DNA from 3 places in the Faecalibacterium sp. OF03-6AC genome. Region 1 is predicted to be linked to each of the others. Evidence: riboswitches for the same ligand, from Rfam matches in the RefSeq annotation. Region 1 holds a riboswitch; each other region holds the start of a gene.
The links. A riboswitch is a leader RNA that binds a small molecule or an ion and turns the genes downstream of it on or off. The one in region 1 is predicted to bind FMN.
Positions count from the first base shown of each region.

Region 2: it holds a riboswitch for FMN, as region 1 does, so the genes downstream of both, ribD (bifunctional diaminohydroxyphosphoribosylaminopyrimidine deaminase/5-amino-6-(5-phosphoribosylamino)uracil reductase RibD) here and DXA66_RS05140 (ECF transporter S component) in region 1, are expected to answer to the same signal.
Region 3: it holds a riboswitch for FMN, as region 1 does, so the genes downstream of both, DXA66_RS03220 (ECF transporter S component) here and DXA66_RS05140 (ECF transporter S component) in region 1, are expected to answer to the same signal.

Region 1 is NZ_QUEN01000003.1:217,590-233,298, forward strand. Features, by position in the region: gene DXA66_RS05085 (hypothetical protein) at 1-498, shown strand, start outside; gene DXA66_RS05090 (ATP-dependent DNA helicase) at 659-3,145, shown strand; gene DXA66_RS05095 (ketopantoate reductase family protein) at 3,212-4,183, opposite strand; gene DXA66_RS05100 (heavy-metal-associated domain-containing protein) at 4,219-4,479, opposite strand; gene DXA66_RS05105 (cob(I)yrinic acid a,c-diamide adenosyltransferase) at 4,750-5,265, opposite strand; gene glyA (serine hydroxymethyltransferase) at 5,367-6,620, opposite strand; gene DXA66_RS05115 (5-formyltetrahydrofolate cyclo-ligase) at 6,871-7,443, shown strand; gene DXA66_RS05120 (cyclodeaminase/cyclohydrolase family protein) at 7,434-8,069, shown strand; gene DXA66_RS05125 (bifunctional 5,10-methylenetetrahydrofolate dehydrogenase/5,10-methenyltetrahydrofolate cyclohydrolase) at 8,081-8,935, shown strand; gene DXA66_RS05130 (phospho-N-acetylmuramoyl-pentapeptide-transferase) at 9,043-9,996, opposite strand; gene DXA66_RS05135 (MATE family efflux transporter) at 10,168-11,586, shown strand; gene DXA66_RS05140 (ECF transporter S component) at 11,714-12,313, opposite strand; FMN riboswitch at 12,465-12,584, opposite strand; gene DXA66_RS05145 (mechanosensitive ion channel family protein) at 12,753-13,835, shown strand; gene pta (phosphate acetyltransferase) at 14,074-15,099, opposite strand.
Region 2 is NZ_QUEN01000002.1:207,387-213,395, forward strand. Features, by position in the region: gene DXA66_RS03150 (bile acid:sodium symporter family protein) at 1-713, shown strand, start outside; gene DXA66_RS03155 (hypothetical protein) at 943-1,194, shown strand; FMN riboswitch at 1,750-1,864, shown strand; gene ribD (bifunctional diaminohydroxyphosphoribosylaminopyrimidine deaminase/5-amino-6-(5-phosphoribosylamino)uracil reductase RibD) at 2,015-3,139, shown strand; gene DXA66_RS03170 (riboflavin synthase) at 3,103-3,744, shown strand; gene DXA66_RS03175 (bifunctional 3,4-dihydroxy-2-butanone-4-phosphate synthase/GTP cyclohydrolase II) at 3,757-4,953, shown strand; gene ribE (6,7-dimethyl-8-ribityllumazine synthase) at 4,975-5,451, shown strand; gene DXA66_RS03185 (response regulator transcription factor) at 5,472-5,888, shown strand; gene DXA66_RS03190 (low molecular weight protein-tyrosine-phosphatase) at 5,885-6,009, shown strand, end outside.
Region 3 is NZ_QUEN01000002.1:213,780-220,762, forward strand. Features, by position in the region: gene DXA66_RS03195 (plasmid recombination protein) at 1-599, opposite strand, end outside; gene DXA66_RS03200 (hypothetical protein) at 837-1,259, opposite strand; gene DXA66_RS03205 (Sir2 silent information regulator family NAD-dependent deacetylase) at 1,773-2,690, opposite strand; gene DXA66_RS03210 (protein-ADP-ribose hydrolase) at 2,635-3,414, opposite strand; gene DXA66_RS03215 (4Fe-4S binding protein) at 3,417-4,025, opposite strand; gene DXA66_RS03220 (ECF transporter S component) at 4,030-4,647, opposite strand; FMN riboswitch at 4,721-4,838, opposite strand; gene DXA66_RS03225 (pyridoxamine 5'-phosphate oxidase family protein) at 4,854-5,249, opposite strand; gene DXA66_RS03230 (helix-turn-helix domain-containing protein) at 5,470-5,814, shown strand; gene DXA66_RS03235 (DUF6061 family protein) at 5,907-6,161, opposite strand; gene DXA66_RS03240 (YhcG family protein) at 6,642-6,983, opposite strand, start outside.

The DNA of each region.
Region 1 (15,709 bases):
GCCGTCACCCCCAAGGGTGAAGTGTTTTATCAGGGCACTGCACAGGCATTGGCGGATAAGTTTATCGTGTTCCGGGATGACTACGGCGCGGTGTCCCGCCTGCTGCTGGAGCTGATCCGCGCCGAAGCCCTGACGCGGGGCTACCACATTATTACCTGTCCATGCGCCATGCACCCGGAGGATAAGATCGACCATATCCTGATCCCGGAGTTGAAGCTTGCCTTCCTGACGGATAATCGCTGGCATCCGGTGCATCTGCCCAGTGTGCAGGCTGTGCGGTGCACCCGCTTCCTTGACAGGGAAAATCTGGCAGCGTACCGGGCACGGCTGCGCTTTAACGAGCGTGCTGCCGCCGAACTGCTGGAACAGGCCAGTGCCCTGATGGCACAGGCCAAGAGCTGCCACGATGAGTTGGAGACCTATTACCGTGCAGCGGTGGATTTTGGCAAAGTGGATGAAGCGGCAGCAGAATGCATGGAGATGTTCGGCCTGAAATAATCAGTTTACTTCGACGAACCGGGAGTTTCTCTGAAGACCGTCCGCTGGGGTGGGACCCTGTTGCCGTGAGGCAATCGGGCGGGCGATGGAATGGCCCGAATCGTGTCTGAAGAGAAATTACCGGTTCGTCAGTGTATCCCAAAAGCGGAGGTGAAATGCTTTGGCAACGGTTCATCTGCCCATCCGGCAGCTGGTGGAATTTCTGCTGCGGACCGGCAGCATTGACAGCCGGTTTACAGGGTTTGACCGTGCACTGGAAGGTGCCCACATCCACCGCAAATTGCAAAAAGCTGCCGGAGACGGCTATCAGGCTGAGGTATTTCTCTCCGTAGAGCGGCAGGCAGAGGACATCACTTTTACCCTTGAGGGCCGGGCTGACGGCATTTTTACCGATGAGACTGGCACGGTAGTCATTGACGAGATCAAGACCACCGCTGTGCCGCCGGAAGAGATTACTGAGGATATGAACCCCTGCCACTGGGCACAGGGCATGGTGTACGGTGCCATTTATGCCACACAGCAAAGCCTGCCGGAACTGAACGTCCGGCTGACTTATTATCAGATAGACACCGATCAGATCATCCGCTTTATCCGCCGCTTTACGCAGCAGGAGCTGGATGAATTTCTTGACAAATTATTGTGCCAGTATGCTCCGTGGGCGCAGCGCCGGATAGAGTGGGATGTAAAGCGTACTCAGAGCCTTGCGGCACTGCAGTTCCCGTTTGCGCAGTACCGGCCCGGACAGCGGGCTATGGCGGGCGAGATCTACCGCGCCTGCCGCGCTGGCAAGACCGCCGACTGCAAGGGCGGTACGCGGCTGTTCTGTCAGGCTCCTACCGGCATTGGCAAGACCATGAGCGCGCTTTTCCCCGCGCTGAAAGCCATGGGCGAAGGCAACGGAGAAAAGCTGTTCTATCTCACGGCCCGCAACACGACCCAGACTGCCGCCGAGGATGCCTTGACCCGGCTGCATACGGCACAGCCAGAGCTTGCCCTGCGCAGTGTGACGCTGACCGCCAAGGAAAAGGTCTGCCTGCATCCGGACGCAGAGGGACATCCCGCCTGCCTGCCGGAGCTTTGTCCCTACGCCAACGGCTACTACGACCGCATCAAGGATGCGCTGACAGCTCTGCTGGACGGTACCGGCAGCTTTGACCGCGCAGCGCTGGCCGGGGCGGCAAAGCGTTTTTCGGTGTGTCCCTTTGAACTGGGGCTAGACCTGAGCGAGTGGTGCGATGTGGTCATTGGGGATTACAATTACCTGTTCGATCCGGTGGTGCACCTGAAGCGGTTCTTTGATTCTTCCGGCGACTGGTTGTTTTTGGTCGATGAAGCACATAATCTGCCCGACAGAGCCAGAGCAATGTATTCTGCACGCTTTTGTAAAAGCAGCCTGACCGAGGCAAAACGCGCATTGGGCAAGGGCAAAAGTGCTTTAAAGACCGCTCTGACCAAAGCAGACAAAGCCCTGCTGGAAGCCCGGAAAGCCTGCATACAGCTTGCACCCCGGCACAGCAGCCAGACCGATGCCGCAGACCCGGCACAGACCAGTCTTTTGCCTGAAAACACTGCCCCCGCACTGGAACTGCCCGAACCGCTGTATGTACAGGACAGTACTGTGTTTTTGCAGGAGCCGCCCTCTGCCCTGCTCAGTTCGCTGCGGGCCGTACAGGCACCTTTGCAGGACTGGCTGGAAGCGAACCCGGATGCCGAAGTACATGCACAGTTGCTGGAGCTTTATTTTGCTGTACAGGACATCACCCGTGCCGCCGAACGATACGACAGCCACTTTGTCACTCAGCTTACCGCGCGCGGCAGAGAGCTTGAATTGCAGCTGCTGTGTCTGGACCCGGCACCTTTTGTGGATGCCAGCCTTGCCGCAGGGCGCAGCGCAGCGCTGTTCAGTGCAACACTGGCTCCGCCCTCGTTCTACCGCAGTGTTCTGGGCTGCAGCGATGCACGTGCCGTCGCACTGGACAATCCCTTCCCGGCTGAAAATCTGGGGCTGTATTGCCTGCCGAATATTTCTACCCGCTACCGCGACCGCGAAGCCAGCGTGCAGGCAGTTTCGGATGCACTGGCCCGGCTGGTGCAGGCCAGAACGGGAAACTACTTTGCCTTTTTCCCAAGCTACGCATATCTGCGGCAGGTACACGAAGATTTTGCAGCACGTTACCCGGGCATTCGCACCCTTGTGCAGGAAAGCCGTCTGGATGATGCCGCTCGGGCTGAATTTCTGGCTCAGTTTGTGCCGGACCCGACCGAAACGCTTCTGGGTTTTGGCGTGATGGGCGGCATCTTTGGTGAGGGAGTTGATCTTGCAGGCAGCCGCCTGATCGGGTGCGCCATTGTGGGTGTGGGCCTGCCGCAGGTAAATCCGCAGCAGGAAATGCTGCGCCGTTATTATGACGCACAGAACGGCTTTGGATTTGATTATGCCTACCGCTATCCCGGCATGAACAAGGTACTGCAGGCCGCAGGGCGCGTGATCCGCACGCCGGAAGACAGAGGTGCGGTGCTTTTGCTGGACGACCGGTTTGCCCAGCAGGAATACATCCGGCTGTTCCCTCCTCACTGGCGGCATATCCGCTATCTGCGCAGCTGCGAAGAACTGGCCGCTGCCCTGCAGGACTTCTGGAATAAATGAGACCCAAACAAAAAGGCACTGCCGCACCCAAAACAGGAGCGGCAGTGCCTTTGCTTCTTTTTTGTTTTATTTTGCTGCTTTCCGGTTCTGCTGCAGGCTATCCCACGAGGGCATTTCATTGCGCAGCTTTTCCCACATGGGCATTGCCGTGCCGGTCTGCCTGCGCAGAGCATCGAACGCTTCGTCCAGATACTTCATTTCGGACACTGCGTGCATGGCGTGATCCGAAACGCACAATCTGCCCAGCGGTGTTTTTGTCATGGTAAACACCATCGCTTCCATCTTACGGCGGGCCGATGTGCCGGGCTGGAAATTATCGGTGTTGTTGGCATCGTTCACCGGGATGCCCGCATCCTTGAGCATCAGGCAGGCTTCATAGGCGGCATCCAGAATGGCGCCGCGCTGCTGCTTGGTGGCCCGGTGCAGATCGCCGTTGCAGGCATAGCACACATAGCACGCCGGCAGAACGAATGCAATGTGGCACTTGAGCCATTCATCCATATCGCCATAGAAGGTCAGCTTGTATTTTGCACCGTCAAAGGCGGTCTTGAGCCGGGTTCGGAAGGTGCCAGAAAGCGGAGTTGTGGCACCGCCCACCGTCATGCCAGCACTGGCGTACACACTGACCACATGGTCGTGTTCACGGCGGCCTGCCGTGCCCTGAAAGCCGAATGCGATCTTATCCGCCGGGCGCTGCATGAATTCCAGCACCTGCTTTGCCTGCGGGTTGTTGCCCACAAACACAAAATACTGGCTCTTGTTGGCCTTGAGCACAGGAAGCACATCCGGCAGCTGGCCCGCCTGCACGACCACAAAGACGAGATCATAATAATCATCCGGGGCAAGAGTGTCCACGGTTTTGATCCGTTCCGTTGTGGTCTTGCGCTGCACCCAGTGGCGGATGACCAAACCCTTCTGGTCGATCATTTCCTTCCACTCTCCACGTGCAAGCAGCGTGACAACGTTCTTTTTGTTCTGCATCAGCACATGGGCCAGCTCGCAGCCCAAAACGCCCGCACCGTAAACCAGAATCCTCATCCAGATACGCCTCCCTTATGTGTGTTAAGGTTTGCTTACTTTTTCAAAAACGAGAAAAAGCCTTTTTTCTCGTAAGGTGCACTGCGTACGCCCTTGACCTCATAGCCGGTTGCATTGATGGCATCCCGCAGCTTCTGCTCGTCCAGCGGCTGTTCCGAGTGGATCACCGTCTGGGCTTTTGCCTGCGAGGACGACACCCTTTTTACCTCCGGGAAGGCCTTGCGCACGGCTTCGTTGACATGGCTCTCGCACATGCCGCACATCATACCCTCTACTTTTACGATCGTTTCAATCATTTTATTCTCCTCCAGATCTTCTGCGCGCATCGGCCCGTTGACGCAGAATCTGTTAGGAAGCGCTAACCGTAGTTTCAAACAAAACGCCGTCGGGAACTGCCCGGCAGCGGTGCGGAGCGGTTCCCTGTTCTGTGGTGGGTCTGCTCAGAAAATGCACGCATGATTTCTTGTCTTCATCATATCACACCAGTGGGCTAAATGCAAGATGAAAAATACCCCATCCCGGTTTTTGCGCTTTTCACTCATGCACCCGGTATCCTGCTGCCGTGGTCAGTATTCAATGCCCTGCCGGGCGGAAATTCCCCTCTGGTAAGGGTGGCGGTGGCACTTCATCTCCGTGGCATAGTCGGCGGCATCCAGCATCCACTGCGGCGCAGCATGGGCAGTAAGCACGCATTCCTGCTCTGCCGGGCGTTCCAGCACAGCCTTTTGCAACAGGGCTTTATCCACCATATCCAGTTCCCATGCGCTGCCTGCTTCGTCCAAAATCAGCAGGTCGGCAGGGTCGGCCATGGCAGCTGTGAGGTTCGCATTCTGCAGCTGGCGGGTGGCTTCCTTTTCCGCTTCGTTCATCTGGAACACGAATTTCTGCCCCGCCTTGCCGCGGTACACCTTTGCACCCAGCTGTTCCAGCAGCGGCACCTCGCCGCTTTTGCCGCCTTTGAGGAACTGCAGGATCACCACCCGCTTTCCGCTGCCCATGGCCCGCAAAGCAAGGCCCATGGCAGCGGTGGTCTTGCCCTTTCCGTCGCCGTAATATAGATGTAACAGCCCTGTACGCTTCATGGTCATTTCTCCTTTTGTCTTTGCGTTTATGGTAACACAAACCCAGCAAAAAAGGAAGAGGAAGCACCCGAAGGCGCTTCCTCTTTCAAACAATGCGATATTTACTGATACAGAGGGAAATCCCGGGTCAGCTTCAGCACACGGTCACTGATCTCGTCCTTCTTCTCGTCGTAGTGCCAGATGCAATCGGCGATGCAGTCGGCGATCACCTTCATCTCGGCCACGCCCATGCCGCGGGTGGTAACAGCCGGGGTGCCCAGACGCACGCCAGAAGTCACGAACGGGCTGCGGGTCTCGCCGGGGACAGTGTTCTTATTGGCGGTGATGTGCACGCTGTCCAGACGTGCTTCCAGCTCCTTGCCGGTGCACTCCTCGTCACGCAGGTCGATCAGCATGAGGTGGTTATCCGTACCGCCGGACACCAGCTTGACACCGCGTGCCTGCAACTCTGCTGCCAGAGCCTGTGCATTCTCCACGATCTTGCGGGCATATTCCTTGAACTCCGGCTTCAGTGCTTCACCAAAACAGACAGCTTTTGCGGCGATCACATGCTCCAGCGGGCCGCCCTGGGTGCCGGGGAACACGGCAGAATTGATGCGCTTTGCAAGAATGGGATTGTTGGTCAGGATCAGACCGCCGCGGGGGCCGCGCAGGGTCTTGTGGGTGGTGGTGGTAACAACATCAGCATACGGCACAGGGCTCTGGTGATAGCCGCCTGCCACCAGACCGGCAATGTGGGCCATATCCACCATCAGATATGCACCATAGCCGTGGGCGATCTCAGCGATCTTCTCAAAATCGATGGCACGGGGATATGCAGACGCACCGGCCACGATCAGCTTGGGGCGCACCTTTTTAACCTGCTTTTCCAGCTCAGCATAGTCGATCACGCCGTCGGCATTGACACCGTAAGAGACAAAGTTATAGTTCTTGCCGGACATGTTTACCGGAGAACCGTGGGTCAGATGGCCGCCCTGAGACAGGTCCATGCCCATGACAGTATCGCCCAGATCCAGCAGAGCAAAATAAACTGCCAGATTGGCCTGTGCACCGGAGTGGGGCTGAACATTGGCATATTTTGCGCCGAACAGCTTGCAGGCACGCTCGATGGCAATGTTCTCCACCTCGTCCACATAGACACAGCCGCCATAGTAGCGCTTGCCGGGCAGGCCCTCGGCGTACTTGTTGGTCAGGATGCTGCCCATTGCGGCCATGACGGCGGGAGAGACGATGTTCTCACTGGCGATCAGTTCAATGTTCTGGCGCTGACGGTTCAGCTCGCGATCCATGGCTGCGGCCAACTCCGGATCAACGGTATTGACCAGACCGATGGTGTCCATCATTTCATTGTACATAATATTCTACCCCTCTCAATTTCCGGAAAAAGCCCCGGATCTCTGGATCTCTTCAAGCCACCCTGCTCCGCGCACGAACCGAATTGCTTTCTTTTATCATAGCAGAAAGCTGTAGAATCTTCAACTTCCATTTTGCCAAAAGGCTTGCTTTTTTCGTCTGAAGTGTTTATTATACTTGTATAAAAATGCAGTGTCGTTTTTGTATATTTTTCAAGTCAGTCAATCTTCAGATGAAGCGAGGTGTTCTCTGGTGACGGTCAGCGAAGCAAAGCAGACCCAGCGCAAAGCGGGCCGTGCCGCACGCAAGGCTCTCGGCCCGGAAGAACGCAAGGCTGCAAATGCCGCTTTGTGCGCATCCCTCTGGCAGCTGGCTGCCGTGCAGAATGCGCAGACCATCCTGCTGTACGCAGCGTTTGGCTTTGAAGCCGACCTTGCTGCCTTTGCCGCCGAAGCAGCAGCTCAGGGCAAAACACTGGCCTATCCGGTGTGCGGCGAGGCGTATTCCCTTACAGCCGCTGTGCCCGGCCCGGACGGCTGGGAGATGGGGCAGTACGGCATCCGCACCCCCATCCTGAGCCGGTCGGAGATTCTGCTGCCGGAAGCGCTGGATCTGGTCCTTGTACCCTGCACGGCTTTTGATGCAGACTGCTTCCGGGTCGGCATGGGCAAGGGTTATTACGACCGGTATCTTCCCCGCTGCAAAAACGCGGTGAAGATCGGCATTGCATTTGAGGCACAGCGGGTGGAACATGCTGCCGTAGACGAGCACGACCAGCGGCTGGATGCCTATGTAACAGAGAGGGGTATTTACAAATGGAAATGACTAAGCTGAGCTGTGAGAAATTTCTCGCAGAGCTGGCCAGCAAAGTCCCCACGCCGGGCGGCGGCGGAACGGCAGCGCTGGTGGGTGCTGCCGGTGTAGCGCTGGGCAATATGGTGGGCAACCTGACCACCGGCAAAAAGAAATATGCCGCCGTGGAAGCAGACATTCAGGCCCTGAACACAAAAGCCGATGCCCTGCGCAAAGAGCTGGAAGCGCTGGTGCAGGCCGATGCCGATGCCTTTGCGCCGCTGGCTGCGGCCTACGGCCTGCCCAAGGACACACCAGAGCAGGCTGCACACAAAGCCGCCGTGCTGGAAAAGGCGCTGGATGCCGCCTGTGCCGTGCCACTTGAGATCATGGAAAAGTGCGCCGAGGGCATTGCTCTGGTGGAAGAATACGCCGCCAAGGGCAGCGTGATGGCCGTCTCGGACGCAGGCTGTGCAGCCGCCCTGTGCAAGGCAGCCTTGCAGGCCGCAAGCCTGAATGTGTTCATCAACACAAAGCTGATGGCAGACCGTGAGCGCGCTGCTGCGTTGGACGCAAAAACAGACAAACTGCTGGATGAATTTGTGTTGCGGGCAGACGCTGTTTTTGCATCCGTGATGAACAAATTGCGAAATAAGTGAGGGAAAGTATTATGGCAACGATTTTGAAGGGCGCACCCGTTGTAGCCGCTATGAACGAACGCAATGCGGCGCTGTGTGAGCAGCTCAAGGCAAAAGGCATCACTCCCACGCTGGCCGTGGTGCGTGTGGGTGAGCGGGAGGACGACCTCTCCTACGAGCGCGGCGTGATCGCCCGCTGCGGCAAGGTGGGCGTGGAGGTAAAGCAGTTTCTTCTGCCCGCCGATGCTTCGCAGGACGATCTGTTGAAGGCGATCGCCGAGGTGAACGCAGAGGATACCATCCACGGATGCCTGCTGTTCCGTCCGCTGCCCAAGCAGTTCAATGACCGCACTGTGCGTGCGGCGCTGGCTCCGGAAAAGGACATTGACGGCATCACGGACGATTCTCTGGCCGGTGTGTTCACTAATACCGATCTCGGCTACGCTCCCTGCACCGCGCAGGCCTGCCTTGAGATCCTGAAGTATTACAACATTCCGCTTTCCGGCAGGCGCGCTGTCGTAGTGGGCCGCAGCCTTGTGGTAGGCAAGCCCGCAGCCATGATGCTGGACCGCGAGAACGCCACCGTGACCATCTGCAATTCCCGCACGCAGAACCTGCCCGCCATCTGCAAGGAAGCAGATGTGGTAGTAGTGGCCATGGGCAAGATGGGTGCCGTGGGTGCCGACTGCCTGCGGGAGGGCCAGACCGTGGTGGATGTGGGCATCCATGTGAACGAAGAGGGCAAGCTGTGCGGTGACGTAAAGTTCAGCGAAGCAGAGCCGGTAGTGGATGCCATCACGCCGGTACCCGGCGGTGTGGGCACTGTGACCACCTCGGTTCTGGTGGGCCATGTCGTGCAGGCTGCAGCCAAAAAGGCCGGGCTGTAACGAATCATCGAACTATAAAATAAAAGACGCTTGATACACTGCTGTATGCTTCCCTGCCGGGAAAACATATTCAGACAAGACCAAGCGTCTTTTTTGATTGCTATATTTTAGCCGCGGACAATGAGCAGCAGCAAAGCCGAAGCCACACACTGCATGATCAGCCAGCGGGCCACCACCTGCTCGTCGCTCCAGCCCTTATTCTTGCGGGCGTGGTCGTGCAGAGGGGTGCGGGTGTTCTTGAGGATGGAAATGTGCAAAAAGCGCTTCAGGCTGATCTTCAGGATGCCCAGACTGCCATCCACGATGAACACGATGGCTGCCAGCAGGAAGGCAAACGGATGGCCGCATTTGAGGGACAGCATTGCGATAAAGAAGCCCATTGCGCGGCTGCCGGCATCGCCCATCAGCAGGCTGGACGGCTTTGCGTTGGACCACAGATAGGCCAGCAGCGCACCCATGAACACAACGCCTGCGGTGCCGTACTCAGCCAGTTCTGTTTTATAGGCCAGCAGGTAGGTGCCGATGGTCACCACTGCAACACTTGCCGAAAGGCCGTCCACGCCGTCGGTGCAGTTGACCACATTGATGCTGGTCCAGATCAGAATAACGATCAGCAGCAGATACACAGCATACGGCAGAGTGAAACTCCACTGCAGGAAATTCACACCGCAGCCGTTGAAGTTGAGGTAGGTCACACCTGCAACGATGGCAATGGCAAAATCAATGATGCCCTTTTTATACTCGTTCCATGCAGTTTCAGCAGCATCGTCAAAGTAGCCGGACAGCATGGATGTAATAAGCAGAATGGTGTAGATGACGTATTCCACCTTGAACGGCAGGAATGCCAGCGATACCAGTGCGATGCACAGCACGAAGATCAGGCCGGAACCACGGGCCTTACCCTTGGAAAGCGCACCGTTCACCGCAAACTCGCGGCCATGGTCGTGCGGAAGCTTATCGTGAAAAACGGAGTCCATCAAAGCCGTGAGGGCAAACGCCAGCAGGAATGCCAGAGCATCGACACCGCGCTGTCCTACGACCGAAAGCAGTGATTCGATCATATTCAAAGTTCCTCTTTCTTTTATGTTTGTGAGAGAAGTGTATCACGCTATCCATAAAAAATCAATCATTCCCGGAGAAAAATCCACGTTTGATTGACTTTCTGCAGCACCGCACTTATAATAGTATATCAGTCTGTCAAAAAAGTTATTGTTTCTATAAAAGGAGAACTCATGTCCATCTCTCTTGAGCAGCTTTCGGCGCAGATGCGCCGGGGCGAACAGGTGCCGCTGCGGCACACCATGCAGGTGGTGCTCACACTGAGCATCCCATCCATCCTGCAGCAGATCGTGGTAACTGCGGTGGAGTACATCGACGCAGCCATGGTGGGGCATATCGGTGCATCTGCTACGGCATCCATTGGCATCGTCAGTTCCAGCACGTGGCTCATGCATGGAATGCTGGCCGGTCTATATATGTCCTTTGCCATTCAGGTGGCACAGTATCTGGGTGCAGACCGGCAGGACGATGCACGCGGTGTATTGCGCCAATCTATGATCTTCAACCTTGTGGTGGGCCTTGCAGCTGCGGCCTTCGGCATTGGCATCAGCCGCTTTCTGCCCGGATGGCTGGGTGCCGACCCTTCCCTGCAGGCGGATGCTTCGGCCTACTTTGCCATCTGGTCGGCTTCCCTGCCCTTTTTGATGATCATGGGAACCTACTCCTCCATGCTGCGTTCCTCCGGCGATGCCCTGACACCGGGCCTTATCAGCGTGCTGACCTGCGTGCTGGATGTGATCTTTAACTTCTGCCTCATCAATCCCACCCGTGAGATGGTGGTGTTTGGCCGCACAATGACCGTCTGGGGCCTTGGCTGGGGGGTACCGGGCGCAGCACTGGGCACCGCCCTTGCTACCACTATCAGCGGTGTGCTGACCCTTGCCATCCTGCTGCTGCGAGACGGCCCGCTGTGCATCCGCAAGCCCGGCTCCTGGCACATTACCAAAGCCTGCCTGCAGAACCTGTGGAAGGTAGGCGCACCGCTGGCCGCAGAGCGTGCAGTTCTTTCCTCGGCGCAGGTGCTGCTCATCCGCATCGTATCCGGCCTTGGCACCACCGCCATTGCTGCCAACAGTCTGGGTGTGAGTGCCGAAAGCCTGTGCTACATGGCAGGCTATGGCATTCAGGATGCATCCCTTGCACTGGTGGGGCAGGCCGTGGGCGCAAACCGTCGGGATATGGCAAAAAACTTTGCCTGGCTGTGCACCGGCATGGGCATGGGCATTATGGCGCTGACCGGCGTTGGCATGTACATTTTTGCGCCAAACCTGATGGGTGTTTTCACCGCAGATGCGGCAGTTATTGCGCTGGGCGCACAGGTGCTGCGCATTGAAGCACTGGCCGAACCGATGTTCGGTGCCAGCATCGTTGCCAGCGGTGCCATGCAGGGTGCCGGAGACAGCACGGGATGCTTTGTGCTGAACCTTGTCAGCATGTGGGGCATCCGGCTCACGCTGGCTTCCCTGCTGGCTCCGCATTTTGGGCTGGTGGGTGTATGGATGGCCATGAGCTTTGAGCTGACCATGCGCGGTGTGCTGTTCCTTGTGCGGCTGGCCCATGGCAGATGGCTGGACAAAGGGGCATTGGCCTGATCGACCGCGGGCGGATATATTTTCCTCTAAATAACAGCTCCCCGGCCGGGAACCGCACTGCGGGACCTGACCGGGGAGTTTTGCTGTGGTTATATGATTTGAGAAGAAGAAAAAAGTGGAGAACAAGTTACTTTCTGCCGTGCAGGATGGGAGACAGCGGCTTGTAGATCAGCATGCACAGCACTGCATCCAGCAGGCCCTTGACCAGCGTGAAGGGCATATTGAAGATGACAAGGCACTTGATGAGGCTGTCTGCAGAAGGCAGGATGGCCTGATACATGCCGAGGATGGCTTCCAGCGGCATGTGGTAGAACTGCACATAGGCCGGATAGGTGATGAAGTAGTTGGACGGTACGCTGAACACAGCCATGGCTGCAGCGCCTGCAATAGCACCGATGATGGCGGTCTTGCGGCTCTTGTGGTGCTTATAGACAGCGCCTGCCACAGCGGAGAAAACCGCACCCAGCATGAAGTTGCACAGCTCGCCCACGCATGCAGTGGAAGTGCCCTTGATAACGATGTGCAGCAGGTTCTTCATAAAGCTGATGACCACACCGTACACCGGGCCGAGAGCAAAGGCACCCAGCAGAGCCGGCAGGTCAGAAAAGTCCATCTTGACGAAGGACGGGATGAGCATCGGAATGGGAAACTCAATGAACATCAGGATAAAGGCCACCGCGCTGAGCATGGCGGCAACAGTAAGATTGTGAGTCGTGCTTTTTTTCATGGTAATGATCCTTCCCGGGGTAAGACACCCCTTACAAAAATTGTTCCGAAAGCTCTTTTCGTATCTTGTTTTTTTGGAACGGGAAGGACAAATAGAAAAGCGCCCTGTTGCAACAAAAACACTGCAACAGGGCGCGTAGACAACGATTTGCCTGCCGTTTCTTGCATCCGGACTATACCGTTGGTCCCGGAGTTGCACCGGGTCAGCACCCTTGCGGGTGGTCGCGGACTTTACCGCCAGTGGGGAATCTCACCCCGCCCTGAAACGAACTTTCTGGCACAAAGTATAGCGTGGCAGGCACAGCTTGTCAAGAGGGCATCTTAAAATTTGTGCAAAAAATGTCAAAGTAATTCTTTCAAGCTCCCTTCTCTGTAAGCTCTTGCCCGGGTGGGTGCGGTATGGTATCATAGATGGGTCGTATAAAATTCAGGAGGTTATCATGATCTTTTCTATTCGTGATCTTTCGTTTGAGTTTGGCTCTGTACTGCTGGAGGGCTGGTTTGCACTGGCTGCGCGCGCAGGGTGCGCGCTGCTCATTCTGCTTGCCGCATGGCTGGTACGCCGCTGGCTGAGCAAAAGGGGCATTCCGGCACTGCTGGCCCGCAAGTGGTACTTTAACGGCACTCCCATCCTGCTGCGCAGCTTTGCGGTACCCATCCAGCGCATGTGCACTGCGGTTGGCGTATATCTGGCGGCAGCTTCCCTGCCCTGGGCCATTCCCGGCATTGCCAGACTGCTGTTGGTCTGCTTCCGCCTTGTCATGACCCTGCTGGTCTGCGAAGGCCTGTATGCGGCATCGGATCTGGCCGCCCTGCTGCTGGCTTCCTGCAGCCCGGAGATCCGCTCCAACAAAACACTCTGCTCTTTGCTGGACACCGCCTACAAGGTGCTGGTGATCGTGCTGTGCGTGGCAGCGTTGGCACAAGAAGTGGGCTTTCCCATCGGCAGCATTGTCGCCGGTGCCGGTCTGGTTGGTCTGACCATCTCGCTGGCCGCACAGGAAAGCGCCAGCAACCTGTTTTCCGGCATCGTGATTCTGCTGGACAAGCCCTTCTCGGTGGGCGACTGGATCACTGTGGGCGATGTGGAAGGCGAAGTGATCGACATCAACTTCCGTTCCACCCGCATCCGCTCGCTGGATAAAACCATCAATGTGGTGACGAACAGTAAGATCTGCTCTTCCACCGTGCAGAACGCCGCCCTGCGCACCATGCGGCCCTACAAGTTCAATCTGGGTGTCACCTATGGCACCACCCGCCCAAAGCTGGAACAGCTGATGAAAGACTTGCAGACCATGCTGGACGCAAGCCCTTACACCAACAAGGGTACCAACATCGTACAGCTTGCAAACTTTGGCGATTCCAGCATCAACATTCTGGTCTCCGCCTACCTGCTGACTAACGCCTACGCGGAATTTTTGCAGATGCAGAACGACCTGAACCTGAACATTATGGACATCATGCAGGCCGACGGTGTGGATTTTGCGTTCCCCTCCACCAGCGTGTATATCGAAAAGAACTGAGCAAACCTGTAAAGGGGCTGTTGCAAAATAGCGCCAATGAAAAGCGGAAAGCAAAAATCTCATCTTTTTCCCTCAAAAAGAGTAGAATTTTTCGGAACTGAAAATGCAAAAAGCTGAGCACCTGCTTTTTCACAGATGTTCAGCTTTGCTATACTCATTTTTTGAAATCTGCCTTTGAAGCCTCAACATTCTGCCCGTTTTGTACGGTGAATGCGGCGGCTATTTTCAATCAGTCAGCTCAAGACTGGCAGGCAGTGATCAGGCTCATTTTGTAGACCTCGTCGGCGTTGCAGCCACGGGACAGATCGTTGATGGGAGCGTTCAGACCCTGCAGGATGGGGCCGTAAGCTGCATAACCGCCCAGACGCTGAGCGATCTTATAGCCGATGTTGCCGGCCTCGATGCAGGGGAAGATGAAGGTGTTGGCCTGACCAGCCACCTTGCTGCCCTTGCACTTGACCTGTGCAACTTCGGGAGCAACGGCAGCGTCAAACTGCAGCTCACCGTCCACAGCCAACTCGGGATCCATTTCCTGAGCCTTGATCACAGCGTCATGGCTCAAAGCAACGGTGCCGCCCTTGCCGGAGCCCTTGGTGGAGAAGCTCAGCACAGCAACCTTCGGATCGATGCCGAACAACTTTGCGGTCTTAGCGGTCTCAATAGCAACCTCAGCAAGCTTTGCAGAAGCGGCGATCTTGACCTCGCCGGTAGCCTTATCAACGGTATCGGTATAGTCGATGTTAACAGCGCAGTCGCCCATGGCAATGCGCTTCAGGCCCTCTTCACCGCAGTCACGGTCCAGAATGAAGCAGGAGCTGACCAGATGTGCGCCCTTCTTGGTCTTGACCAGCTGCAGAGCGGGACGAATGGTGTCGGCAGTGGAGTAAGTAGCGCCGCCCAGCAGGCAATCAGCCTTGCCCATCTTCACCAGCATGGTGCCGAAGTAGTTGGACTTCTTCAGCAAAGCGGTGCACTCCTCAGCGGTCTGCTTGCCCTTGCGCAGCTCCACCATGGTGTTGACCATCTCATCGAAACCGGCATAGTTCTCGGGGTCGATGATCTCGGCAGCGGAAATATCAAAGTTACCGGCGGCAGCAGCAGCCTTGCACTCAGCCTCGTTGCCCACCATGACGACCTTCAGCACACCCTCGGCCAGCAGCTTTGCAGCGGCCTCCAGAATGCGGGGATCATTGCCCTCGGTGAAAACGATCGTCTTGGGATTTGCCTTCAGCTGTGCTACCAGCGGTGCAAACATATCAGCCATTGTGATTACCTCCGAATTTACTTTCCAATATTCACATCCAGATATCTGTTGGACACAAGGATGCCTTTCTCTTTTATTCTAGCACATACGGCAAAAAGTTCAAGACAAAATTGGCTTTTTGTGCTACAATTTTTGCCTCACGCATCATCGTTATTTTCCTGCCAAAGTAGTAAGACACGCCCTGCGTATTCCTTCACAATTTCCCGTAAACCACCTTCCACAAATTTCAATTTTAAGCTATGCACTTTTGATTCACAATTTTTCTTTTTTAAAAATGCAGAAAGTTCCAGTCAGTTCATATTTTTTGCGTTAAAACGTAAAAAAGAGCCATTTTCCCGATTCTTCGAGAGAACAGCTCCATAGTATTGGCTTTATAAATATCAGATAGAAATGGTGTTACAAAAACCCCGTACTGTTGAATTTTGCTCGTATTATCGATATATTTTCGTCAAAAAATCCACCCAAACAATGCCCCGTCCAAATCCATTCGCCGTCTATCGAGTCCAGTTCTCTTGTTGATTATCAATCTTCTTATAATATCGCATTTCCTCTAAAAATAAAAGTCCCTGCAATTTTCGCTCACAGCTCCCACTCAGAGCCATAAACGATC
Region 2 (6,009 bases), on a different contig from region 1:
AGTTCACCCTCATGCCGTTTCTGGCATGGGCGCTCACGCAGGTGTTCCACCTGCCCACCGAGCTGGCCATTGGCGTGATCCTGGTTGGCACCTGCCCCGGCGGCACCTCTTCCAACGTGATGACCTACCTTTCCAAGGGCGACGTTGCACTGTCCGTTGGCATGACCGCTGTTTCCACCGTGCTGGCTCCGCTCCTCACCCCGCTGCTCACCCTGCTGTACGCTGGCCAGCGTGTTGACGTGAACCCCGTGAGCATGTTCATGTCCATCGTCAAGGTGGTGCTGGTGCCCATCGCACTGGGCTTTGTGGTCAATCACTTCTTCCATAAGTTCACCGAGGAAGCCGTCCGTGTGCTGCCTCTGGTCTCCACTACTGCTATCGTGCTGATCATCTGCGCCGTGGTCTCCGCCAACAGCGCCAAGATCATGACCAGCGGTCTGCTGATCCTTGTGGTGGTTATCCTGCACAATGTGCTGGGCTATCTCACCGGCTTTGGCGTGGGCAAGCTGCTCAAGCTGGACTCCACCAAGTGCCGCGCGATCTCCATCGAGGTGGGCATGCAGAACTCCGGCCTTGCAACCAGTCTGGCCGCCGCACACTTTGCACAGTATCCGCTGGCTACCATCCCCGGCGCTGTGTTCTCCGTGTGGCATAACATTTCCGGTGCGATCCTCGCCAACTTCTTTGCCCGCACAGCAGAGAAGAAGGATTGATCTTTCATAACACAACAAAGCCCCCGGCAGGCGCAAACCTGCCGGGGGCTTTGCTGTGCCTGCGGGCCGGGCAACTGCAACAGAACCGGCACAAATCATGCTTTTCACGCTGCTTTTAGGGCGATTCACGCAGGTTTGCTTCCAAAATGCGGTAAAGTGTGGGATAATCAAGGTACTGTAATACATACCCCCCCCGTAAAAATGCGAGGGGAAAAAAGGAGGTTGTACCATGAAACAAGGCAAACTTATCCGGCGTGCAGTATCGGTGGCGCTGGCCGGATGCATGATGTTCACCCTTTCCGCCCCGGCTCTGGCCGCAAGCACCGATGACCTGCTCCAGCAGAGCACCGCCGCCAAAAGCGCGGTGAGCGTGCTGGACGCGGAAAATGGTGACACAGTTGACTACGGTATTACAATTACAATCTATGGCAAGGGTACGGAAAAACAATGTGGTCAATTTGACCACATTGTTTTCTGGTAACTGAGGAATCAACGTTTAGCCGTTCTCCCTGCATGGATTTCCTGCCCCCTTCCGGCGGCGTTTTCCGGCTCTCCCACTTGGGGGCCATCGCCGGGTATCCCATGCAGACGGTCATGCTGTTTTCAAGGTCCAACGGGCAAAACGGCAACAAAAAAGCCGTCACAAAAACAGACCAGCCCCGCCTTCGCTTTTTCTGGAAGGTCATGCTAGTCGGTTATGTAACGGCTGAAAGCCAAGATGTTCAGCCCCGCAGGGCCTGAACGAATATGTAAAAATATGTTATATTCAATTGTTGGGATAGATTACCACAAAAATCGAGCCGTGTCAACAAAAAGTTTTGAGAATACGTCACTTTCGGCAGTGTGCAAGAAAAAACAATGAAAACTTTGGAAAAAAGAGAGAGGGCTGGACAGTGCCAGCCCTCTTGACAAGGCAACAACAGCCAAAAAGTTTCATTCCCACCCTCAAACCATCTTCATCCCGGTTTCGTCCCGGTTTGCAGAATGCCCTTGCAATCCGAAAGGAGCCGTGCTATAATGCCGCTGTAATTGAATCATAAATCTTCAGGGCAGGGTGTGATTCCCTACCGGTGGTACAGCCCACGAGCCGTAAGGCATGATTCGGTGAAACTCCGAAGCCGACAGTACAGTCTGGATGAAAGAAGATACCAAGCGCAGAGCCCGCACGGTTCTGTGCTTGTGGAGGCTGCTCTGGGATGCGTTTGCATTCTGGAGCTTTCTTTTTGCACAAGAGTCCCTTGTGTCTTTTCGGCTTGCCCTGAACGTTTTTGTTCAGGGCTTTTTCTTTTGGAGGCGACACGATGAACGACAAAGAGTATATGCGTCTGGCTTTGCAGCTTGCAAAAAAGGGTTGCGGATGGACATCTCCCAACCCGATGGTGGGTGCCGTGGTCGTAAAAGAAGGCAGGACCATCGGACAGGGCTGGCACCAGAGATACGGTCAGGCTCATGCGGAGCGCAATGCGCTGGCATCCTGCACCGAAGATCCGCAGGGAGCGACCCTGTATGTGACATTGGAGCCGTGCTGCCATTACGGAAAGCAGCCGCCCTGCGTGGATGCGATTCTGGACGCGGGCATTCACCGGGTGGTCGTGGGTTCTGCTGACCCGAATCCGCTGGTGGCCGGGAAAGGAATTGCGTTCCTGCGTGCACATGGCATAGATGTGACCGAAAATGTTCTGCAAGGGGAATGCGATGCGCTGAACAAGGTGTTCTTCCACTATATCACCACAAAACGCCCCTTTGTTTCCATAAAATACGCCATGACGATGGACGGAAAAATCGCCACATACACAGGCGCTTCCAAATGGATCACCGGGGAAATTGCCCGGAATCATGTTCAACGGCAGCGGCACCGATTCCGCGGCATTATGGTGGGAGTCGGAACCATTCTGGCAGATGACCCGCTGCTGACCTGTCGGATAGAGGGTGGCCGCGACCCCGTGCGGATCATCTGCGACACGCATTTGCGGACACCGCTGCAATCACAGGTGGTCACAACCGCCAAACAGGTTCCCACCATTCTTGCAACCTGCTGTGGTGACCCGGAAAAACAGGCGGCATATCAACAGGCCGGGTGCCGGGTCCTTTGTCTGGAAGAACGATGTGGTCATGTAAATCTTCCGCAGCTGATGGAGCGGCTGGGACAAGAGCAGATCGACAGCATTCTGCTGGAAGGCGGTGGGACCTTGAACTGGTCTGCACTGGAAAGCGGCCTCGTGCAGCAGGTGCAGGCTTACATTGCCCCGAAGCTGTTTGGGGGGAGAGATACCAAAACGCCCATTGAGGGCGCAGGTGTCTCGTTCCCGGATGCAGCATTCCAGCTGAAAAATAGCCGGTTGGAACGTCTGGGCGAGGATCTCCTGATTGAAAGTGAGGTGGAGTATCCGTGTTCACCGGAATCGTGGAGGAAGTCGGCACAATAAGATCTATCGAACGGGGACAGCATTCCGCAGTGCTGACTGTTCGTGCAAAAACCGTTCTGGAAGAAACCAGGATCGGTGACAGCATCGCCGTCAACGGCATCTGTCTGACCGTCAGGCAGCTCTTTCCGGATGGCTTTGCTGCAGATGTCATGCACGAAACCTTGAACCGATCTGCGCTTGCACAGCTCAGCGTTGGAAGTGCGGTCAATCTGGAACGTGCCATGCCTGCCAATGGACGTTTTGGCGGACACATCGTAGCAGGCCATGTGGATGGGATCGGACGCATTGCCAACATCCGAAAGGACGATACCGCTGTCTGGTACACCATTCATGCGGATCCCGCGATCCTTCGCTATGTCGTCGAAAAGGGTTCCATCACGGTGGATGGCATAAGCCTGACCGTGGCTGCGGTGGAGCCTACGGACTTTTCCGTGTCCACGGTACCGCACACCGTCCGTCAGACGAACCTGAACCAACGGCACAAAGGGGATTTTGTCAATTTGGAAACCGATGTTATCGGAAAATATATCGAGAAGCTGCTTCCATCAGAAGCACCAAAGCAAAACACGCTCACAAAAGAAATGCTGCTGCGCTGCGGCTTTTAAGGAGAGTTTACGATGAACTTCAATACCATTCCCGAAGCTTTGCAAGACCTGAAACAAGGAAAAATCATTCTGGTAACGGATGACCCCGACCGTGAAAACGAGGGGGACTTCATCTGTGCTGCCGAATTTGCCACCACCGAAAACATCAACTTTATGGCGACCCACGGCAAGGGTCTGATCTGTATGCCGATGTCCGAGGCTTTCGTCCAGAAGCTGCAATTTCCGCAGATGGTGCAGCATAACACCGACAACCATGAAACGGCATTTACGGTGTCCATCGACCACGTTTCTACTTCTACGGGCATTTCTGCCGCAGAGCGTTCCATTACGGCGATGGCTTGTGTGGACGATCACGCAAAAGCAGAAGATTTCCGCAGACCGGGCCATATGTTCCCCCTTCTGGCAAAAAAGAACGGTGTGTTGGAGCGCAACGGTCACACGGAAGCAACCGTTGACCTGTGCCGTCTGGCAGGGCTGAAAGAATGCGGCCTGTGCTGCGAGATCATGCGGGAGGATGGCACGATGATGCGCACCGCTGAACTGGCAAAGCTGGCAGAGCGTTTCCAGATCAAATTCATCACCATCCGTGATTTACAGGAGTACCGCAAGTGTCACGATAAACTGGTCGATCAGGTGACGGCAGTGAACCTGCCCACCAAGTATGGCACCTTCAGAGCTTATGGTTTTGTGAGCCGCCTGAACGGAGAGCATCACATTGCACTGGTAAAAGGTGACATTGGCGATGGAAAGGATATTCTGTGCCGCGTCCACTCGGAATGCCTGACAGGAGATACATTTGGCTCTTTGCGTTGTGACTGCGGCCAGCAGCTGGCCGCTGCCATGACGCAGATCGAAAAAGAAGGCCGGGGTATCCTGCTCTATATGCGGCAGGAAGGCCGGGGCATCGGTCTGATCAACAAACTTCGTGCCTATGAACTTCAGGAGCAGGGCATGGATACGCTGGAAGCCAATCTCGCTCTGGGGTTCCATGGAGATGAACGGGAGTATTATCTCGGCGCACAGATCCTCCGGGAACTTGGCGTAAAAAGCCTGCGCCTGCTTACCAATAACCCAGACAAAGTATATCAGCTCTCCGAGTTTGGGCTGGAGATCTCCGAGCGCGTACCCATTCAGATGACGGCGACCCCGTATGACCTGTTTTACCTGAAAACGAAGCAGGCACGGATGGGACATCTTCTGGAATATTAACAACGAAAGAGGTATTTAAAAATGAAAACATTTGAAGGCAAGCTGGTTTCTCAGAACATCAAGGTCGGTATCGTAGCTGCCCGCTTCAACGAATTTATCACGTCCAAACTTCTGAGCGGAGCAATGGATGGTCTGTTCCGGCACGATGTGCAGGACGCTGATGTTAATGTTGCATGGGTTCCGGGTGCTTTTGAGATCCCACTGGTTGCCTCTAAAATGGCAAAAAGCGGAAAGTATGATGCTGTGATCTGCCTTGGTGCAGTGATTCGCGGTTCTACCAGCCATTACGACTATGTGTGCAATGAGGTTTCCAAAGGCATTGCCACGGTCTCGCTGGAAAGCGGGGTTCCCGTCCTCTTTGGTGTTCTGACCACCGAAAACATCGAGCAGGCCATCGAGAGGGCAGGCACCAAAGCAGGTAATAAAGGCTATGACTGCGCAGTCAGTGCCATCGAGATGGTAAACCTGCTCCGGGAAATGGATACCGCCGCAGAGTAAAATACACGCAGGAGTTTGCCATGATCGTTATAAAAACCCGACAGCCTGACCCGGAATTGGAGCAGAAGATCCGGATGCTTCTGGAACGAGAGCACATCGAGGCAGAGCAAATATCCATTGATTCATGGGAGAAGTTGGTTCTTCCGGGGCTTACACTGGATGGAACAACCCACGAAGTGTCGTGCAACGGCAGAAAAGTCTCCCTTACACGACTGGAGTTCGATTTGCTGCTGATGCTTGCCTCTCACGAAAGACAAATCTTTTCAAAAGAAGAGCTTTTCCGTGCTGTGTGGGGACAAAACTGTGATGACACCTTAAAGGTCGTGGCAAATACCGTTTCCAATCTGCGAAAGAAGCTGGCCGGCTGCGGCAGCTTTATCCGCACTACCCACGGCGGCTATACTTTTGTAAGCCAAAAGGAGAACGACCCGGTATGACCAGGATCTTATTTATTTGTCTCGGAAATATCTGCCGAAGCCCGATGGCTGAATCTATAATGAAAGACCTTACGTCCAAGGCAGGATTTTCCGAGCAATTTGAAATTGCGTCAGCCGCCAC
Region 3 (6,983 bases), on a different contig from region 1:
AAACCCAACGCTTCCAGCGCCTTTTCCTGCTGGGGAGCTACCTCTCCATGCTTGTTCTCGCAGTCGAACACATGGCGCTCGTGGATGTGAGGCGTACTTTCGTCCAGATGCAGTGCCCAGTCCAGTACATGAACATGGTCTCCGAACCTCGCCTTGAACTCCTCAATGAATTCGGTCACGACCGCCAGAAGAACTTCGCCCGAAGCATGGTCGTCCTCTGTTCCCAGCTGATAGATGGTTTCTTCCGGGCAGGTCTTGCGGCTGGACAGCAGGTCAGGAATGCTGCGGTTTCGTTCCGTGTGCCGGATCTTGGCGTTGCGCTCATTTTGCCTTTCGATGAACTCCGAGTAACGGGTCTCGTAGAATTGCCGTTCCACATCCGAGAATGTCCCTGCCAGATCATCCGGGTCTTGTGGGGCGAGAGCCGAACGGAAGCCGAAGCAGTCCCAGTAGATGTTGCCCTTGGCTCGTTCCGGGTCAATGTGCTCGCTGTTGGTGAGGTCGAAATTACGGTCGTTGTGCTTGGGGTTATAGGTGCCGTGTTTTCCGGCTCGTCCATTGTGTCGTGTCAGCTTCAGATAAACATCCCTCCATTTCAACGTCTTGGTGGGGTGGGGTGCGCAGCAGCTTTGCTGCTGAATCTGCCGCCTGCGGTGCGCCAGATAATACCCAGTATTATATGACGCACAGCATCATATCACTGGGGCAAAGGACTACGTCCTCTGCACTCCTGCTCCGGGCAAGCTGGCGGTCAAAGATTTGCGAATCCCTGCCCACCAACTTGTCCGGCTTTTTCAGTTGGCCAAAATGACCAACTGATTTCGTTACGGGTAAAATCAAGTGCCGGGTGGCGGCACCTGATTTTCAACAGACCTTGCAGTGTTACGGAAAACGATGTGCTCATTTTGAGCACTTGCAGCATCTGTAACACGTTTTCGATAGACTTTTTGCCGACAGGCATTGCTGCAATAGCGGGCATCTGCACGTTTGGGTGTGAATTTTTCACCGCAGCACTGGCATACTAAATCCTGACGGCGCATTTGGCGGTATTCCCGCTGCCGCCGATTGTTGGCCTGATTGCCGCACCAGTAGCTGTGACAGTATTTCTTGGTGTAGATGGTGGTGTAGAACACCCGACCGCAGCCGCCGCAGATAAGTTTGCGGACGGCGTATCCTCCGGCGGTAAAACCCGTTTCCTCATACGATTCTTTCAAATAATCCTGATTGTTCTGCTCCCATTTTTCGTTTGTCATATACATGGAGATGACCCTCCTTTCACTGGCGTTACAGAAAAACAATGTGGTCAATTTGACCACATTGTTTTCTGGTAACTGAGGAATCAACGTTTAGCCGTTCTCCCCACATGGTTTTCCTGCCCCCTCTCGGCGGCGTTTTCCGGCTCTCCCTCGTGAGGGGTCATCGCCGGGTATCCCATGCAGACGGTCATGCGGTTGTCAAGGTTCGGTGCTGGATTTGGCAATAAAAAATCGCCACACAACAACCTGAACCTGACCATCCCTTCCGGGGGGGCCTTGGTTCGGGTTCGTTATGTAGCGATAAGAAAGTTAAAAACTTGCCCCGGCCCCTTCGGGAGCCGAGCTGGAACTCTAAGTAAATATGTTATATTAAATTGTTGGGATAGATTACCACAAAAATCGAGCTTTGTCAACAAAAAAATCCGAGAATACGTTACTTTCGGCAGAATGCAAGAAAATGCATCAAAAACTTTGGCAAAAAGAGAGAGGGCTGGACGATGCCAGCCCTCTTGTGGGTCACAATTGCGCTATAATAGCGCCAATATCTGCATGAATGCAGACAGACTGCCGCTCGATCTCCGGCGGGCAAATGGCCTGTCCCTGATTGATGCAGGCGTAGAATGCATTTGGATTTTTAGCGGTCATCCGCCAGAACGGATACTTGATGATGACCGGGGTGTTGTAGCCAACACCCAATTCCAGAAAGAGGATGTGCTGCCCCTCGTGACGGCGCAGAAATTCACGGTATCGCTCTGCCGCACGGTGCCAGCCTTCGTCCTCTACAAAGGTATCGTCTGCACGCAGGTTCATGCTCATGGGTCTGCCGCAATGCGGACAATGTGGCACAAGCTCGGACGGAATATAAGTTTTCAGGATGGTATTCTTCGGCACGGTCAGCTGACCATCCGGTGCAATGATATACCCTTGCGCTTCTACCATCTGCCGGATAAGCTTATCATTGTCATACGTTTCCTGACAGCAGGGCACACTGCATTGGAACAGACCGTAATCACCCTGTGTATAGAACAACCGTTTTTTGTCGAACCCTGCTTTCTGAAAACAGTGGTCTACGTTGGTGGTCAGTACAAAGTAGTCCTTGTCTTTCACAAGAGAAAACAGACCTTGATACACCGGCTTGGGTGCATCCTGATAGCGGTTGATGTAAATATAGCGGCTCCAGTATGCCCAGTATTCCTCCATGGTGGGGTAGGGGTAAAAGCCACCGGAGTACATATCCGTAAATCCGTACTTGCTGGCAAAATCGGAGAAATATTCCCGGAACCGCTCCCCGTCATAGGTGAAACCTGCCGAGGTGGAAAGCCCAGCACCTGCACCAATGATCACTGCATCAGCATGGCTCAGGACCTGCCGCAGCGTATCAATCGGTTCGGAGCAGTCGTTCGTAGATTTTTTTGTCCATATCTTTGAAAACATTGAAGATCACCTTCTTGATGCTTGTGGGTGTTTGCAGGAACTCTTTCACAGTCTGCACCGCAATCTCTGCTGCAAGCTGGTTGGGAAAGTGAAACTCTCCCGTGGAAATGCAGCAGAACGCTACGCTTTCCAGCCCGTTCTCTGCCGCCAGCTCCAGACAGGAGCGATAACAGGAAGCCAGCAGTTCTTTGTCCTCTTTGGTCACTCGCCTGTTGATGATCGGGCCAACCGTATGCAGCACATAGCGGCAGGGCAGATTAAATGCGGCCGTGATCTTTGCCTGTCCGGTGGGCTCCGGGTGTCCCTGCCTGTCCATGATTTCCGCACAGGCAAGACGAAGCTGCACCCCGGCATAGGTGTGGATGGCGTTGTCGATACAGCCGTGGTTCGGGCAGTAGCAGCCGGTCATGCCGCTGTTGGCGGCGTTGACAATGGCATCGCATTTCAGGGTGGTAATGTCCCCCTGCCAGAGGTACAGCCCCGGCTGCAGGGGCGTCAGGTCAGCCGCATCGGTGATGCCTTTTGCGGCGATTTCCTCTTGCAGGTACGCATCCTGTATTTGCAGAAAGTCTGTGCCGATACGCCGTGGTTCACGGATATTCAGCAAGCCCCGCAGAAGCTGCCACTGGGTGTCTGCGTCTGCCGGTATCCGCAGTCCCCGATACTCCGGGTGTTCTTTCAAAAGCACCCTAATGAGGCTCATTCGCCGCTCACTCTGGTTCATAGTCAAACCCTCTTTTCGATTGTCTGCTTAGGGCAGGCTTCCGCACACCGCCCGCAGTGGAGACAGTGGTGCTGGTCAATGACCACCGGCTTCTTGGTAATGTCGATGCACTTCTGCGGACAGACAGAGTAGCACAGCTTACAGCCGATGCAGCTTTTGCCTACATAGTAACCCGGTGCTTCCTGTGTTGCTTTGCCAATGGTGAAGCTGTCCCGGACAATGTGCGCCGGAACACTGATGTCAAAATATTCGCCGTCCGCCTCATACAGGCAGAACACCTCTAGGGCACTGCGGGTATCGCCGGGATAGATGGACTGCATATAGGTGTTTTTCTTGAAAATCTCATCTAGTTTCTCGTTGCCGATATTTTTGATTTTTCCGCGCAGAGAAATCGAGACTTTTTCTCTGGTGGCGGACAGAGCAATGTAGCCCTGCGCCATGAGCTGGGTATAGAATGCTTTGCCCCTTGCAGTAAGGAAATACACCCCTTGTTTGTCATAGAGCATCATGTCGATCACACGGGTCTGGGGATGACCGTCTGCTCCGATGGTGGCAATGGTGGTGGAGTGGATACCTTCCACCAGCAGCTTCAAATAATCTTGCTTCGTCATAACATCAACGACCTTTCAGGACCGGCGCAAGCCGCTTGTACATCAGCATTGTCACGCTGCCAATGATAAGCCCTTTCAGAATATTGAAGGGTAAGGCGTTGAACAGTACGATGTCCAGCTTCGTGTGGATGAAGGGCAGGAATGTGCCGAAAGAGGCGATGAGTTGATCCAACGGCATAAAGGCTTCAAACAGAGGAAGCAGGATGAAGTAGTTCGCCAGTGCGGCGGCAATACCCATCACAAAGCTGGCGGTGACACAGGCAATCCATGCTGTTTTCTTGGTTTTGTGGCGTTTATAAATAGCTCCGGCAGCGACCACATAGGAAGCACCCATCAGAAAGTTGGCAATCTCTCCGATGCCTCCCGTGGAGGTGGTCATAAGTTGCAATGTGTTTTTGACAAGTTCAATGAGCAGACCGGAGAGAGGCCCGAAGGCAAATGCACCGATGAGTGCCGGAAAATCGGACAGATCCATCCTTGCAAAGGACGGAGACAGCGGCACAGGAAATTCCACAAAAGCAAGCACATATGCCATTGCAGAAAGCAGTGCGGTCATGGTGATGGTTCGGATATTGAGGGCGGCAGCTTTTTTCGACTGCTGCAGGATGATAGTGCGGTTCATAATGCTCCATTGAGAGGATATGTTTGGATTTGAAACAGCCCCACAGGACGGGTTTTCCTGCGGGGCTACTTCCTCATATCTTCTTTCATCCGGACTATACCGTCGGTTGCGGAGTTTCACCGCATCGGGCGCTTTTGCGCTTCGCAGACTTTACTGCCGATCAGGAATTTCACCTCGCCCCGAAGATGTTGAATTGAGAATGCTATTTAGAACTCGTAGGGAGGGTTGCCGGAGAAGTCTGCAATGATGCCGTGGGCATCCTCCAGATAGAACACCTCAAAGATGGGGTTGGCAGCCTCGCCGTACTGGCTCTTCACGATGGGGTTTGCGATGCACATCTCCTTGGCGGTCATGTTGTTTTCAAACACAGCCTTGCCATGCAGACGGATCCATGCGTACTCCGGGCTGGAAACGGAGATCTCGATATTGGGGTTTGCCTGCAGGTCCTTGTAAACATCCTTCTGGTTGTTGGTGCAGAACCACAGCTTGCCGTCCAGCTCACCGGCAAACATGAAGGGACGGCACTTGGCCTTGCCGTCACGGCCTACGGTGGCCAGATACTGCACTGGGTTTGCGTTCAGAAATTCTACGACTTTATTCATGGGATGTACCTCCATACATTGTTTTTTCTGACAGCTTTATTGTAATGTGCTTTGTGCGGCTTGTGAAGTACGCACAATATTGTGGTGTAGTTACCAAAAAGATACCATTGCGATGCTGCTTGCTTTTTTTGCTGTTGAAAGCTATAATGATGCCATAAAGCGGTTTGTGGTATCCGTGCATCCGGCACGATGACCACTTGAAATTCCCTTGGAGGTAATTATGGAAAAGGAAATCCTCAAAGAACTCCCGGCCTGCCCGGTGGAGACCACCCTGACCCTCATCAGCGATAAATGGAAGGTGCTGATCCTCCGGGATCTGATGCCGGGCACAAAGCGTTTTGGAGAACTGAAAAAGTCCATCGGCCATGTGACCCAGAAGGTTTTGACCGCTCAGCTGCGGCAGATGGAGGAAAGCGGATTGCTGACCCGGAAGGTCTATGCTGAAGTGCCGCCCCGGGTGGAATATACTCTGACCGAATTGGGATATAGTTTGAAACCGGTTCTGGATGCCATGCGGGCATGGGGCGAAGGGTATAAAAACAGGCTGGAAGGGAAGGCGGAATAAGCGTATTTGCTTGCACAGTTGTGATATGCATAAAACAGAAACAACTGCTAACCCGTATCAAAAGAAATACGAATCAGCAGTTGTTTGGTTCATTAGACTTGATCTTTTGGTCTGCCATGCTCACATCCCAGTGACAGATAGTGCGCAATCTTCCCACTCAGTACAAGCTGTGCATACTCCAACGGCTTATTGTACAGCAGCCAGTCCAGCTCTGCCCTCTGTGCTGGGGTATTGCCGTACTCGTCCTCGATGACGATGCAGTCGATGGCAATGGCAGAGCCGTCTGCAAACCGGGCTTCTACCCGGTTGGTGTCCATGTTGTAGCGGCAAGAAAGCAGTTTGTTCATAAGAAAAACTCCATGTTCTTCGCGTTTGCTTCTTCTGCGGTGAAAAGTTCCGGCTGTCCGTTTGCAGATCCATGAATTCGCTTTGTGATGCAGCCCTTTGCAGGTCTGCACCCGCCTACCACACAGCCGTTTCTACTGCCAAACCGGAACAACGCTCTTTTTGCTCTGCACAAAATCCTACATCATTTGGCGTAAAATTGGCGTATGGCGTGAAAATCGCTGGAAATTATCGCAAACAAAAAGCCTGAAACTTCTCGTAACATCAAGAAGTTTCAGGCTTTATTGGTTGCAAATTGGAAATTTACTGCTCAATCGGCTTCATCGTGGGGAGCTTGACTGGTGGTGATTTATAGCTGTTTACAAGTGTTCATAAGCCTTTATTTGTGCAAGATAAAAAGGTCTTATTTTTCGCAACTCTACGCAACTGTTTACAGCTATTCTCAAATTGGTGGTAAGTCAGTGGTAAGGCTGGTGGTAAACTTATTCGTCCTCGTGAGAGTGCCAACGCTTCAGGACTTCTTCCACCTGCCTAATAAGCTGCTCCTTGTTCGGCATATATAAGACGTACCGGGATGCAAAAATCTGATTCGACAAACCGCCCAGCGCATACTCGGCTGCTACGCTGTCCTTGTCAGTGCAGAGGATGATGCCGATAGGAGGATTATCTTCCGGGTCGTTGACCTCTGCGGCGTAGTAGTTCAGATACATATTGATTTGTCCGGCGGCTTCGGGCGTGAGCTTGGTGGTTTTCAACTCGATCAGCACATAGGCGTGTAAAATCTTATTGTAGAACACCATATCCACATAGTAGTGGGTGTTGTT